DNA from 3 places in the Cellulosimicrobium sp. NPDC030954 genome. Region 1 is predicted to be linked to each of the others. Evidence: riboswitches for the same ligand, from Rfam matches in the RefSeq annotation. Region 1 holds a riboswitch; each other region holds the start of a gene.

Region 1 (4,935 bases):
AGCAGCACGACGACGGGCCCCGCGGTGGTCGGGTCCGCCGGGTCCGCGTCGGACCGGACCGCGACGAGGGTGGACGGGGCGCTCATCGCGCGAGCAGCTCGTCGGTCGTCGTGCCGGGCACGGCCAGCGTGACGCGCGTGCCCCACGGGTCGTGCACGACGACGGAGCGGCCGTCGTCGGCGTGCTGCAGGCCGCGGGCCCGCAGGCGGGCGACGAGCGCGTCGAGGTCGTCGCGGCCGGGGACGGTGACCGCGACGTCGCCGAGCCCGAGGCTCGCGGCGCGCGGGCCGGCGCCGGCGCTGTTCCAGACGTTCATCGCGACGTGGTGGTGGTACCCGCCGGCGGACGCGAACAGGGCGCCGCTGTACTCGGTGACCGTGGCCTCGAACCCGACGGCGTCGACGTAGAAGTCGTGGGCGGTCGCGATGTCGCCGACCTGGAGGTGGACGTGCCCCACGCGACCGGCGAGCGCGGGCCCGGCGTCGAACGTCTCCTGGTCGAGGTGCGTGCGCAGGTACGCGTTCGGGTCCAGGTACTCGGTCGCCATGACGATCTGGCCGCGCTCGCGGACCCACGTCTCGCGGGGGCGGTCGGTGTACAGCTCGACCCCGTTCCCCTCGGGGTCGGTGAAGTAGAACGCCTCGCTGACGAGGTGGTCGCTCGACCCGACGAACGCCCCGCGACGGTCCTGCGCGGCCCGGTAGACGGTCGCGGCGAGGCTCGCCGCGTCGTCGAACAGGAACGCGGTGTGGAACAGGCCGGCCTGACGCCGGTCGACGGCGGGCAGGCCGGGCGTGTGCACGAGCCGCAGCATGGGCGTCGTGCCGCGGCCGAGGACGCGGTGCACCTCGGTGCCGCGCGAGCGCTCCTCGAGCGGGGCCAGCGCGAACGCGCCCGTGTAGTAGGACGTCATCTGCTCGAGGTCGCCGACGCGCAGCGTGACGGCGTCCATGCTCGTGGACGGGGACAGGAGGCGGTCGGTCGCCGCGCCCGGGGTGCTCGTGGTCATGTCTGCTCCAACTTGTTGTTGCTACAACTATATTCCACACGTCGCCGGACGCTCCCGGCGCGGGCCGCGCTTCCTTGCTAGGGTCGCGGCGAACCACGCGGGGCGTCCCGCCCGGGCAGCCGGGCCGAGGGACTGAGACGAGCGGTACGGCCGCCCGGACCCGTCGAACCTGATCTCGCTAGCACGAGCGGAGGAACGTGGGCATGACGACGCCTGCTGCCATCACCCTGAACCCTGTCCTCGCGGACGACCCGACCGCACTCGTCCGGCCGGGGGAGACCGGCTTCACGGTCGACCTCGCGCGCCGGTACGCGCACCTCTTCGACGAGTTCTACGACCACCCGTTCCTCGCCGGGCTGCGCGACGGGTCGGTCGAGCCGGCCGCGGTGCGGCACTACGTCGGCCAGGACCACCAGTACCTCACGGCGTACCTGCGCTGCTACGGGCTCGGCATGGCGCTCGCGCCGGACCGTGACTGGGCCGCGTACTTCCACGAGAAGGCCGGGTTCCTGCTCGACGACGAGTCGCACGCGCACCACGCGATGTGCGACTTCCTCGGCGTGACGTACGAGGAGGCGCAGACGAACCGCCTCGCCCCGAGCGCGCAGGCGTACGTCGACCACATGCTCGCCGCGGGCCGCGACTCCCTCGGCGTGCTGCTCGCCGCGCTCCTGCCGTGCCCGTGGACCTACATCTGGTCGGCGCGGCGGTTCTGGCTCGCCGAGCGCGAGACGACGCCCGGCGCGATCGCGGACGACCACCCGCTCGCGGGCTGGTGGGAGTTCTACGCCGCCGAGCGCACCGAGGGGGTCCTGGCCGACCTGCGCGAGCGTCTCGACGCGCTCGCCGCCGACGCGGGCGAGGCGGAGCGCGCCCGCATGGAGCGCGCGTTCGAGCTGAGCTGCCGGCACGAGATCCGGTTCTGGCAGATGGCGTGGTCGCTCGAGCGCTGGTGACGTCCCTCCCGGACCGGTGAGGCCCGACGTCGGGCCTTACGCCAGCAGCAGATCCTCGCCCGGGTGCCTCGGCACCCGGGCGAGGGCGCGGGTAGCGTGACCGCATGGACACGACGAGCGCGGTGCCGGGCCCGGTGCCGATCGCAGTGCCGAGACCGGCGCCGGACCCGGTGCCGAGAGCGGTGCCGGACGCAGTGCCGGACGCGGTGCCGGACGCGGTCCCGGCGAGCCCCCGGTCCCGGAAGGGCGGGCGGCCGGAGCCGCTCCTGCGGCACGTCATCGGCGGGATCCTCCGGCGGGCCCGGCTCGGGCAGGGGCGGACGCTCGTGGACGTCGCGGCTGCCGCACGGGTCTCGACCGCCTACCTGTCCGAGGTGGAGCGCGGCCGCAAGGAGGCGTCGTCCGAGGTCCTGGCCGCCGTCTGCGGCGCCCTCGGCCTGCGCCTCGTGGACCTCGTGGCCCGCACGGGCGAAGAGCTGCGCCCCGTCGCCCCGGTGCGCGTGCTCTCCTCCGTCCGGGAGCGCGGTGCGCCCTCCGCGCCCCGGCACCCCGCACCCGCCGGCGAGCCCGTGCGCGACCTCCCGGTCGCGCGCACCACGCTCGCGAGCCCGGCGCTCGCGGCGCGGCCGACCCCGCGCGCCGCCGACGTCCTGCTCCTCGCGGCCTGAGCCCCGCGGGGCCCGCCGCACCGGCTGACGCGCGGCCGGCGCCGGGCCGGCACCTGGCCGGCTCCTGGGCGGCACCGCGTGTCGCGCCCCGGCGCGGCGAGGCGGGCGCCGCTACCGTCGAGGGATGACGGAGCCGCAGACCGCGCACGGCACGGCAGAGCAGACCGCCCCGGCCCTCCAGGAGCTCGTCGACGACGCCGCGTTCCTCTCGCACGAGCACCAGCTCCACCTCGTGGACCGCCACGGCGACGACGCGTGGGGCGCCGAGATGGCCACGGGGACGTTCACCTTCACCGCGCCGGACGGCGGGACGACGACGTGCCGGCTCCAGTTCCTCGGCACGGCCGCGCCCGGCCCCGGGAGCTGGATGTGGGCGTGGAACAACGTCAACGACTTCCCCGAGGACGTGCTGCGCGCGGCCGAGAAGACCCGCGAGACCGGTCTGCGCGAGGCGACCGACGCGGAGCTGCCGCTCGCCGACGACCTCCCGTACCGGCTCGCGCTCGCGGCGAAGGCCGTCACCGGTTCCTGGACCCACTACAGCGGTCCCGTCGGTGGCGGGACGCGCGCGTGGTTCCTCCTCGACGCCGACGACCTCGCGCTGCCCGCTCCGAGCGTGCCGCGCGTCGTGCGGGTGCTGAGCGAGGGTCTGCTGTCCGTCACGGTCGTCGACCACCGGCGGGCGGTCGCGTCGTACGCGGCCGCGCGCGGCCTCGGGACGACGGAGGGCGACGGCGCGGTCGAGCTCGCCGTGCCTGACGGGAGCGTGACCGTCCGGTTCGACGAGCGCGGGCGGATCGCCGCCATCGAGGCGACGGCACGCCCGGTGGCCGGGCCGGCGCGCGCCCCCGAGCCGGCAGCAGCGGGACCGGACGCGGGTGCGCCCGGGGCGGACACCGCCGTCGAGCCCGTCCCGGCTCTCGACGCGCCGGAACCTGACGCGCCGGGAGCGGAGACTCCGGAACCTGACGCGCCGGGAGCGGAGACTCCGGGACCTGACGCGCCGGGAGCTGAGACTCCGGGACCTGACGCGCCGGGAGCGGAAGCCCCGCGCCGGGCCGATCCCCCGCAGGAGACACGGCGCCGTTCGTGGTTCCGGCGGCGCGGGTAGCCCCGCGAGGCCCCTCCGCGAGTGCTGCGCCCCGGGCCGAGAGATGCGTCTCCGGGTGCATCCCTCGACCGCGGGTGCAGCGCTCGACGCCTCAGGCGGCCGCGGCGAGCTTGCGCGACGTGACGACGGCGTCCGCGACGCCGTACTCGACGGCCTGGCGCGCGGTGAGCACGAGGTCGCGGTCGGTGTCCGCGCGCAGGCGCTCGACGGTCTGCCCCGTGTGGCGGGACAGGACCTCCTCCGTCTCGGACCGGATCCGCAGGATCTCCTCCGCCTGGATCGACAGGTCGGAGATGGTGCCCTCGCCGCCGCCCGAGGGCTGGTGCAGCAGCACGCGCGAGTGCTCGAGCACGAACCGCTTGCCCGGCGTCCCCGCCGCGAGCAGCACGGCCGCGGCCGAGGCCGCCTGGCCCATGCAGATGGTCGACACGTCGCAGCGGACGAACTGCATCGTGTCGTAGATCGCCATGAGCGCGGTCGCGGAGCCGCCGGGGGAGTTGATGTACAGGCCGATCTCCTGGTCCGGGGCGTCCGACTCCAGGTGCAGGAGCTGCGCCATGACGACGTTCGCGACACCGTCGTCGATCTCCGTGCCGAGGAAGACGATGCGCTCCGACAGGAGGCGGGAGAACACGTCGAACGCGCGCTCCCCGAGCGGCGTCTTCTCGACGACGGTCGGGATCGTGTAGCTCGCCATCACAGACCCACCTTCCGGGCCGCGCGGGCGGGACGGACGTCGTCGACCGACTCGACGATCCGGTCGACCATGCCGTACTCGAGCGCCTGCTGCGCCGTGAACCAGCGGTCCCGGTCGGAGTCGTCGGCGATGGTCTCGACGCTCTGCCCGGTGCTCTCGGCGGTCAGCCGGTGCATGAGCCCCTTGGTGTACACGAGGTTCTCGGCCTGGATCGCGATGTCGACGGCGGTGCCGCCGATGCCCGCCGACGGCTGGTGCATCATGATCCGCGCGTGCGGCAGCGCGAACCGCTTGCCCGGCGTCCCCGCGCAGAGCAGGAACTGCCCCATGCTCGCGGCGAAGCCCATCGCGACGGTGGAGACGTCGTTCGGGATGAGCCGCATCGTGTCGTAGATCGCGAGCCCGGCGCTCACCGAGCCGCCGGGGGAGTTGACGTAGAGCGCGACGTCCGCGCGCGGGTCCTCCGCCGAGAGCAGGAGGAGCTGCGCGCACAG
Region 2 (4,935 bases), on a different contig from region 1:
GGCCCACGGAGGGCAGCGCCGACCTGCTGAGCGAGTACGAGGACGACGTCCTCGCGCTCGTGCCCGCGCACGGCGGGCGCGTGCTGTCGCGCATGCGCACGCTGCCCGGTCAGGACCCGTCGCTGCCGACCGAGGTGCAGGTCATCGAGATGCCGGGGGACGACGCGCTGGCCGCGTACCTGGCCGACCCCGCGCGCGTCGCGCTGGGAGCCGTGCGCGACCGGGCCGTGGCGCGGACGGACATCGTCCGCGTCGGCGACGTCCCGGACCGGCCCGCCTGACCCGACGCCGTCGCCCGGCTGCCACCGCCGTCCACCGCACAGGAGTCAGAACAGCACCTGCTCGACTCCCCCGCCCACGACGTCCAGCCCGCCGCCGTCCACCGGCATGCCCGCGAGCGCCCCGTCGTGCCCGTGCCCGTCGGAACGTTCCGGGGCGCCCCCGGCGAGGCTTCCGGTCGGGTAGGCACCGTCGGTCGGCGGGTCGGGCGCGCGGCGCCGGTCGCCGAGACCGCCGAGCTCGCCCCGGCGGTACCGTCCCTCGACGCCGGCGGGACCGCGGTGGCCGGACACCGCGAAGCCGCGCGCCTCGAGCATCGGGCGCACGCGGTCCCACAGCCAGGAGCGGTACGCCTTCGAGGCGTACGCCCCACGGGCGTAGACCCGCTCGTAGCCGGGGACGAGCTGCGGGTGCTCGCGCGCGAGCCAATCCAGGTACCACTCGCGCGTGCCAGGCTTGAGGTGCAGGGGCAGCACCGTCACTCCCGTCGCGCCCGCGTCCTTGACCGCGTCGAGCAGGTCGGTCAGCGCGCGCGTGGAGTCGGTGAGCCACGGCAGCACGGGCGCGACCATGACACCGCACGGCAGGCCCGCCTCGCGGACCGCGCGGATCAGGTCGAGGCGTGCGCGCGGCGAGGGCGTGCCCGGTTCGACGCTCGCCTGGAGAGCCGGGTCCAGCAGCGCGAGCGAGACGCCGATCCCCACCTCGACGCGCGAGGCGGCGTCGGCGAGCAGCGGCAGGTCGCGGCGCAGGAGCGTGCCCTTGGTCAGGACCGACAGCGGCGTGCCGGAGCCCGCGAGCGCGTCGATGATGCCCGGCATGAGGCGGTAGCGCCCCTCGGCCCGCTGGTAGGGGTCCGTGTTCGTGCCGAGCGCGACGGGCTCGCGGCTCCAGGACGCGCGGGCGAGCTCGGCGCGCAGCACCTCGTCGACGTTCACCTTGACCACGACCTCGCGGTCGAAGTCGTCACCCGCGTCGAGGTCGAGGTACTGGTGGGTGGGCCGGGCGAAGCAGTTGTGGCTCACGACCCCGGCGGCGACGAAGTCCCGCGTCCCGGTGGTGATGTCGACGAGCTCGGTCTCCTCCCCGGGCCCGTCGAGCGCCTCGAGCGAGTCGACGCGCAGCGCCTCGTCGCCCGTGACGTCCCGGCCCTCGAGCGCGACCCGTCCGTCCGCGAGCACTGCCGCCCCCGGGCCGAGGAGGACGTCGCCCAGCGCCAGGTGGGAGCGGCGCCCGGCCCCGCCGACGACGTGACGCCAGCCGCGTTCGGTGAGGAACCGGTGGTCGCCGCTCGCCGTGAGGCGCGTGCCGTCCGCGAGGGTCACGCGGTACGCGCGCTTGCGGGTGGTCCAGCGGTCGAGCACGCGCGTGCGCACGTAGCGCCGGTAGGCGCCGTGCGGCGCGGTCCCCACGATCTCGTCGCCGACGCGCAGCTCGCCGATCGGCCGCTGCGTGCCGTCGGCGAGCAGCACCGGCGTCGACGGCGCGAGGCAGTAGGAGCAGGCGTGGCTGCAGCCGCGGTACGGGTTGACCGTCCAGCGGAACGGCATGCGCGACATCGCCGGGACCTTCGACAGCGCGCTCTTGGCCGTCACCTCGTGGAACGTGATGCCCGCGAACTCGGGCGTGCGCACGCTGCGCACGAGGCCCGCCCGCTCCAGCCCCGGGAGAGCGCCGTCGTCCGCGCCGAGCGCCTGTCCGTCCCACCTCACCCGCACATTCGAACAGGTGTTCGATTCGACGTCAAGCCCCGGGGACGGCCGCCCGCCCGACGCCTACCCCCGCGTCCCCGGCGACCCACGCCTTGAGCAGGGAAAGGTTCGCGAGCGGCACGTGGTGCCCGATCCGCGGGTGGTCCAGCGTCACCCCGACGACGCCGGCCGCACCGAAGGAGGCGAGGTAGTCGATCGCGGCCGGCACCGGGACCGCGAGGAGCGGCACGGCGTCGCCCTCTGCGGCGAGCCCGAGGGCCAGCGCGGCCTCCTTCGCGCGGCCGGCGCTGCTGTAGAGGCAGATCATCGGCCCCTGGGCGGCGGCCACCGCGTACGGGCGGGGCCGGTCCTCGGGGCCGCGCGCGATGAAGAACCAGGTGTCGAGCCGGGCCGCCTGCCGCCAGAGGTCGATCTGCGCCGTCGTGTCTCCGGCGGGCGCCGACCGGACGGCCTCGTCGAGGCGGTCGAGCTCGGCGACCGCCGCAGGGTCGTTGTCCGTGGTCATGCCGCCACGCTCTCATGCCCCGACGGCCCGTCCCGCTGGCTGAGACGCCGGGATTGTCCGGGCCGCGCCGAGGGCCTAGGGTCGGGCCGAACGCCCCCGGGGAGCGCACGAGCGCTGAGAGTGCAGGCCGGACACCCGTCCCTCCTGCAGACCCGTGGAACCTGATCTGGTTCGTACCAGCGAAGGGAGCAGGGCCGACGTCACCGTCCCCTGCGCGCTCGTGCCCGCGCGCCCGCGCCGTGCCGTGCGCGCGGGCCCGGCGGTGGCGCGCCGTCGTGCACCCCTCGCCCCGGGGGCCCGACGGAGGGAACCCGCATGGCCGAGCCCCGCACCACCCCGCAGCAGGCGACCCGGAGCGCCGCCGTACCCACCGACCAGCCGCCCGCCGGGTCGGCCGGCGTGTCGCCCGGCGTGTCGGGCGGCGGGGCGCCCGGTCCCGCGGTCCGCCCGACCGGGCGCCCCGCGCCACGTCGCGGGCTGACGCTGCACGAGACGGTGCTGATCGCCGTCCTCGGCGTCGTCTTCGGGTTCGTGTACTGGGCGTTCGTCCAGCTCTGGGCCCCGCTCCAGCTCGCGATGGGCCCCCTCGCGGACCTCGCCGCGAACGTCCTCGCGGGCGCGTGGATCGTCGTCGGCCCCCTGGCCACGTACATCGTGCGCAAGCCGGGGGTCGGCATCCTCGCCGAGACCCTCGCCGCGCTCGTCGAGGTCGTCTTCCTCGCCTCCCCCGCGGGGCCGCTGCTGCTCGTCGTGGGCCTGGTCCAGGGCGTCGGCGCCGAGCTGCCGTTCGCGCTCACGCGCTACCGCCGGTTCGGCTGGTGGGTGTTCGTCGCGTCGGGCGTGAGCGCCGCGCTCGTCACGTTCGCGTTCAACGCCGTGCGCTTCGGCTGGCTCGGTCAGGACTACGCGATGCTCCGGCTCGGGATCCAGGTCGTGTCGTGCATCGTGCTGTGCGGCCTCGCGGCCCGCCTCCTCGGCGACTCGCTCGCCCGCACGGGCGCCCTCGACGCGTTCGCGATCGGCGCGGCCCGCCGTGGGTGAGGCGACCGCGCACGTGGCTGACGTGACCGCGCACGCGCGCGACGTTCCCGACGCTGTCACAGCCGCCGACGTGACCGTGCACCTCGGGCACCACGGCACCCGGGTGCTCGACGGCGTCGACGTCACCGTCCCGGCCGGGACGAGCCTGCTGGTCCTCGGCCCCTCCGGGTGCGGGAAGTCGACCTTCCTGCGCGCGCTCGTCGGCGTCGTCCCGCACACCCTCCCGGGCGCCGTCCTGGGCGGCCTCCGCGTGACCGGCGCCGACCCGCGCGAGGTGCCTCCGCCCGCGCTCGCCGCCCGCGTCGGCCTCGTCCAGCAGCGGCCCGGCGACCAGCTCTGCCTGGCGCGAGTGGACGAGGAGCTGCGGTTCGCGCTCGAGAACCGCGGTGCCGACCCCCGCAGCATGGACGCCCGCGCGACCGCGGCGCTCACCGCCGTCGGCGCCGCGCACCTGCACGACCGCCCGACCCACGCGCTGTCGGGCGGCGAGGCCCAGCGCGTCGCGGTCGCCGCGGCGCTCGTCGCCGAGCCGGAGCTCCTCGTCCTCGACGAGCCCACCGCGCTGCTGGACCCCGCCGCCGCCCACGACGTCGGGGCCCTCGTCGCCCGCCTCGCGCGCCGACCCGGACCCGGGGACGGTCACGACGCCGCGCCGCGGCACCGCTCGGTCGTGCTCGTCGAGCACCGCCTGGACGACCTGGGCACGCTGCCGGACGCGACCCTGGTGCTCGGGCGCGACGGCAGGGTCGTCGCGCACGGCCCCACCGACCGCGTCCTGCGCGAGCACGCGCACGACCTCGCCGGGCTGGGGTGCTGGCTGCCCCTCGCCGTCCGCCTCGAGCAGGCGGGCGCCCCGGGGCCGCTCGGCTCCCCCGAGGCCGACGACTGGCTGGCCGACCTCGCGCGGTCCTCGCCCGCGCGCCCCACCACCGACCCGGCCGTGACCCCGGCCGGCGCGGCGCGCCCCGTGGCGCTCCGGGCCCGCGGCCTCGCCGTCCATCGGGGCGGACTCCGCGCGGGGCGGTCCCGGCACGGCGGCCCGGACGTCGTGCGCGACGTGGACCTCGACGTCCGCGCGGGCGAGGTGCTCGCCGTCGTCGGGCCCAACGGGGGCGGCAAGTCGACGCTCCTGCGCGGCATGGCCGGGCTCGAGCGCACCACGGGCGAGGTCGCGACCGCGACCGGCGAGCCCGTCGCGATGGTGTTCCAGGACCCCGAGCACCAGCTCGTCGCCCGCACGGTGCGCGAGGAGGTCGCCTGGTCGGCGCGGCTCGCCCGCCTCGACGACGTCGACGCGCGCGTCGACCGGGAGCTCGCCGCGTTCGGGCTCGCGCGCCTCGCCGACGCGAACCCGTACCGGCTCTCGGGCGGCGAGCAGCGGCGCCTGTCCCTGGCGAC
Region 3 (4,935 bases), on a different contig from region 1:
CCCCCGCTGAGGGTCGCGACCGCGCGCCGCCCGTACCCGGCCAGCCCGACGACGTCGAGCAGGTCGGTCACGCGCGCGTCGCGCGCGGCGCGGGGCAGCCCCGCGATCCCGTAGGCGACGTTGCCCGCGACGTCGCGGTGCGGGAAGAGCTGGCCCTCCTGGAACATGAGCCCGAACCCGCGCCGGTGCACGGGGACGCCCGTGAGGTCGCGGCCGTCCCACGCCACGGACCCCGACGCGACCGGCTCGAGCCCCGCGACCGCGCGCAGCAGGCTCGACTTGCCGCACCCGCTCGGCCCGAGCAGGGCGAGCACCTCGCCGGGCGCGACGTCGAGCGTGACGCCTGCGACCGCCGTCGTGCCGGGGTCCGTGCGCGCTCCCCCGGTGCCGCGCGCGCCGTAGCGCACGACGACGTCGCGCACCGCGAGCCCGGCGCCCTCCCCGGGCGCGGGATCGGGCACGGCGTCGGGGCGCGACGGCTCCGGCGTGCCCGCGCGCGCGGGGGCGGGGTCGGTCTGCACCATCAGAACTCTCCTCCGGGTCGGTCGCCGCGCAACCGCTCGGCGAGCAGCATCACGGTCGCGGTGAGCAGCGCGAGCACGACGCTCGCCGCGAGCGCCATGCCGTAGTTCTCGGCGCCCGGACGCCCGATGAGCCGGAAGATCACGACCGGCAGGGTGGCGCTGTCGGGGCGGGCGAGGAACGACGTCGCGCCGAACTCCCCGAGCGAGACCGCGAACGCGAACCCGACGGCGAGGCCGAGCGAGCGGGCGGCGATCGGCCCGTCGACCGTGCGGAACACGCGCCCGGGGGCGGCGCCGAGCGTCGCGGCGGCCTCGCGCAGGCGCGGGTCGATCGCGCGCAGCGTCGGCAGGACCGTGCGCACGACGAGCGGGATCGCGACGACCGCCTGCGCGATCGGCACGAGGAGTCCCGACGTGCGCAGGTCGACGTCGAGGCCGAGCGGCCGGTCGAGCGTGAGGAGGAAGCCGAAGCCGACGGTCACCGCGGAGACCCCGAGCGGGAGCATGAACACCGAGTCGAGCACCGAGATCGCGCGCCGACCGCCGCGCGAGCGCGGGCGCCGGGACACGACGAGCGCCACGAGGCCGCCGATCACGACGGCGAGCAGGGTCGCGAGCGCGGCGGTGCGCAGCGAGTTCCCGGCCGCCTCCCACACGGTGACGGACAGCGCGTTGCGCCCGCCCGTCGTGCCGAGGTTCGCGTAGTTGTCGAGGCCCCAGCCGCCGCCCGGGACGCGGAACGAGCGCACGACGAGCGTGCCGAGCGGCAGGCCGACGAGCACGACGACCACGGCCGCCGTGAGCGCCGCCGGGGCGAGGTCGCCCGTCGGGCGGCCGTCGCGCCACAGCCGCAGCGGGTGCGCGGACGACGTGGAGGACGAGAGGTTCAGGGCTCGCTCGCGCCGCGCCCGCGTGCGGTTCGCGACGGTGAGCGCCGCCGCGACGACGACGAGCTGCACGACGGACAGCACCGCCGCGGTGCGCAGGTCGAGGAACTGGGTGGTCTGGATCCAGATCTCCGTCTCGATGGTCCCGTAGCGGATGCCGCCGAGCACGAGCACGACGCCGAACGCCGTCGCGCAGAAGAGGAACACGATCGACGCGGCGCTCGCGATCGCGGGAGTCAACGCCGGGAGGGTCACGGTGCGGAACGCGCGCCACGGCGTCGCGCCGAGCGCCCGGGCGGCCTGCTCGGCGCGCGGGTCGAGGTGCTCCCACAGCCCGCCGACCGTGCGCACGACGACCGAGTAGTTGAAGAACACGAGCGCGACGACGATCGCCGCGAACGTCTCGTCGAGCCGCAGGAACCCGAGCGGGCCGCCCTGCACGAGCAGCGACCGGAACGCGACGCCCACGACGACGGTCGGCAGCACGAACGGCACCGTGACGAGCGCGCGCACGACCCGTCGCCCGGGGAACCGGCACCGGTACAGCACGTACGCCCCGGGCACGCCGAGCAGCACGGAGAACGCCGTGCCGAGCACGGCCTGCCACAGCGTCAGCCCGAGGATCCGCCACGTCCGCGGCTGGGAGAAGACCTCCGCGAACCCCGACAGGTCGAGCCCGCCGTCGTCCCCGACGAACCCGCGCGCCACGAGCGTGACGACCGGCCACGCGAAGAACACCCCGAGGAACAGCAGCGGCACCGCCGCCGCGATCCCCCACAGCACCCCGCGCCCGACGCTGCCCCGCCGGACCGCGCGGCCCCTCACCACGGCTCTACCTCGGCGGACCAGGGCTCTACCTCGCGAGGTAAAGCCCTGGTCATGCCCGCCGGCGGACCGGAGACGCGGGTCAGTCGACGACCGTGGCCGTCCATGCCTTGATCCACTCGTCACGGTGCGCCGAGATGTCGGCGGGCGCGACCTCGAAGGGCTCGTCGGCGAGCGGGGCGAACTCGGCCCAGCCGTCGGGGAGCGCGACGGAGTCGTCGGCGGGGTACATGTACATCTGGCCGGGCACGTCGGCCTGGAACGCCTCGCTCACGAGGAAGTCCACGAGCTGCTGCGCGCCCTCGGGGTTCTTCGCGTTCGCGAGCACGCCCGCGTACTCGACCTGGCGGAAGCACGTGTCGAGCAGCGCACCCGTGGTCGACTCGGAGCCGTCCTCGGTGAGCGTGAACGCGGGCGACGTCGAGTACGACAGCACGAGCGGGCGCGGCCCGGCGCCCTCGGAGCCGGAGAAGTCGACGTAGTACGCGTCGGACCAGCCGTCGACGACCTTCACGCCGTTGGCGCGCAGGTCGGCCCAGTAGTCCTCCCAGCCGTCCTCGCCGAACGCGCCGACGGTCGCGAGGAGGAACGCGAGGCCGGGCGACGACGTCGCCGGGTTGGTCACGACGAGGAGGTCCTCGTACTCCGGCTTCGCGAGGTCCTCGAGCGACACCGGCTCGGGGATGCCCGCGTCGGCGAACCAGGTGTGGTCGACGTTGACGCAGACGTCGCCGAGGTCGACGGGCGTCAGCTCTCCCCCGTCCCCCACCGCGTACTGCGCCGCGGAGTCGGACAGTCCGTCCGGCGTGTAGGGCGCGAGCACGCCCTCGTCGATCGCGCGCGAGGCGAACGTGTTGTCGATCCCGAACACGACGTCGCCCAGCGGCGAGTCCTTGGTGAGGATCAGCTGGTTGACGAGCGCGCCGCCGTCGCCCGGCGCGACCTGCTCCACGGTGAGCCCGCTCTCCTCCTCGAACGCGGCGAGCACCTCGTCGCTCACGGCGAAGGAGTCGTGGGTGACCAGGGTGACCGTGCCCCCGGCGCCCGACGACGCGTCGTCGCCTCCCGAGCCTGACGTCGCGTCGTCGCCGCTGCCGCACGCGGCGAGCGCGAGGAGGGCGAGGGTCGTGCCCGCGCCCGTGACGAGGGTGCTCCGGCGGGTGCGGGCGGTCGTGCGCTGCATGTGTCCTCCCAGGACGTTCAGGAGGGGTCCACCGACCCGTGCGACCCGTGCTCCGGCGAGCGCGGGAGACCGCACGAGCAGGTGATCGAGATTCCCGACTTCCTCCACCGGTGCTAACCGGATCAGGTTCGAGGGTCTGCGGTGGTCCGCACTCTCAGCTCCTCCAGGAGCTCCCCTGTCGTTCACGTCGAGCCTACACCGGGCCGCCCCTGGGGAATCCCCCTGAGAGAACCCTGAGAGCGGCGCCGCACCGACCAGGGAGGGGTCCGGGCCGGTCCCCGATGCCCGGGGGCGCACCCCCGCGGGAGGGTCGAGACGACCGGACCGGGGCCCCCGGCCGACGACGCAGGAGGGGAAGGACCGATGAGCAGCAGACCTGGGATGACGGGTGCGACGACGACCGTCGCGACGTCCACCGAGAACGCCGAGAACGCCGAGAACGCCGCGGGAGCCGCCGGGACCACGCCGGAGCGGCCCGTGATCGCCACCGCACGGGGGCTCGTGAAGACCTACGGGCGCGGCGAGGCCGCGGTCCGCGCCCTGGACGGCGTCGACGTCGACCTCGAACGCGGACGCCTCACGGCGATCATGGGCCCGTCCGGGTCGGGCAAGTCGACCCTCATGCACTGCCTCGCCGGGCTGGACTCCCCCACGGCGGGGACCGTCGTCGTGGACGGCGAGACGGTCTCGGCGATGAGCGAGCGACGGCTGACGCGGCTGCGACGCACGCGCATCGGGTTCGTCTTCCAGTCGTTCAACCTCGTGCCGACGCTCACGGCGGAGGAGAACATCGTGCTCCCGCTCGCCGTCGCGCGCCGGCCCGTGGACCGGGCGTGGTTCGACCGCGTCGTCGACGCCGTCGGCCTGCGCCCGCGGCTCGGGCACCGCCCGGCGGAGCTCTCGGGCGGGCAGCAGCAGCGCGTCGCGTGCGCGCGGGCGCTCGTGTCCCGGCCGGCGGTCGTGTTCGCGGACGAGCCGACCGGCAACCTCGACTCGCGCGCCGCCGCGGAGGTGCTCGGCTTCCTGCGCGCCTCGGTGGACGACCTCGGCCAGTCCGTCGCCATGGTCACGCACGACCCGACGGCGGCGTCGTACGCGCACCGCGTGCTGTTCCTCGCGGACGGGCGCCTCGTGACCGAGCTGCGCGACCCGACGCCGCAGGCCGTCCTCGACACGCTCGGCGCCCTCACGCCGGCGGCGTCGGCGGGCGCGCACGCCGCACCGGTCACCCACGAACCGGCGGCCGTCCGATGATGGGCCGGATCGCGCTGCGCGGCGTGCGCGCGCACGGCGCACAGCTCGTGCTGTCCGTGCTCGCGGTGACGATCGGCGTCGCGTTCGTCACCGGCACGTTCGCGCTCCGTGCGATGCTCGCCTCGACGTTCGACGGCATCGTCGCGTCGTCGATCCAGGCGGACGCGTACGTGCGCGGCGCCACCACCGCCGGGTCCGCGCTCGAGTCGTCGTCCGCGCAGCTCGGCGGCGCACGGAGCCTCGTCCCGGCGGACCTGGCCGG

What was found. A riboswitch is a leader RNA that binds a small molecule or an ion and turns the genes downstream of it on or off. The one in region 1 is predicted to bind thiamine pyrophosphate.
Region 2: linked by a shared signal. The riboswitch ahead of ACZ402_RS10200 (ECF transporter S component) and the one ahead of ACZ402_RS17525 (TenA family protein) in region 1 are both predicted to bind thiamine pyrophosphate.
Region 3: linked by a shared signal. The riboswitch ahead of ACZ402_RS12480 (thiamine ABC transporter substrate-binding protein) and the one ahead of ACZ402_RS17525 (TenA family protein) in region 1 are both predicted to bind thiamine pyrophosphate.

The regions. Positions count from the first base shown of each region.
Region 1 covers NZ_JBVIFN010000011.1:14,619-19,553, reverse strand. The annotation lists gene ACZ402_RS17535 (alpha/beta hydrolase) at 1-86, opposite strand, end outside; gene ACZ402_RS17530 (VOC family protein) at 83-1,009, opposite strand; TPP riboswitch at 1,098-1,222, shown strand; gene ACZ402_RS17525 (TenA family protein) at 1,213-1,965, shown strand; gene ACZ402_RS17520 (helix-turn-helix domain-containing protein) at 2,070-2,633, shown strand; gene ACZ402_RS17515 (DUF6882 domain-containing protein) at 2,758-3,744, shown strand; gene ACZ402_RS17510 (ClpP family protease) at 3,836-4,441, opposite strand; gene ACZ402_RS17505 (ClpP family protease) at 4,441-4,935, opposite strand, start outside.
Region 2 covers NZ_JBVIFN010000004.1:91,974-96,908, reverse strand. The annotation lists gene ACZ402_RS10215 (DUF1330 domain-containing protein) at 1-281, shown strand, start outside; gene ACZ402_RS10210 (Rv2578c family radical SAM protein) at 327-1,991, opposite strand; gene ACZ402_RS10205 (hypothetical protein) at 2,023-2,496, opposite strand; TPP riboswitch at 2,584-2,703, shown strand; gene ACZ402_RS10200 (ECF transporter S component) at 2,812-3,537, shown strand; gene ACZ402_RS10195 (ABC transporter ATP-binding protein) at 3,551-4,935, shown strand, end outside.
Region 3 covers NZ_JBVIFN010000005.1:226,752-231,686, reverse strand. The annotation lists gene ACZ402_RS12490 (ABC transporter ATP-binding protein) at 1-524, opposite strand, end outside; gene ACZ402_RS12485 (ABC transporter permease) at 524-2,239, opposite strand; gene ACZ402_RS12480 (thiamine ABC transporter substrate-binding protein) at 2,319-3,419, opposite strand; TPP riboswitch at 3,502-3,606, opposite strand; gene ACZ402_RS12475 (ABC transporter ATP-binding protein) at 3,783-4,673, shown strand; gene ACZ402_RS12470 (ABC transporter permease) at 4,670-4,935, shown strand, end outside.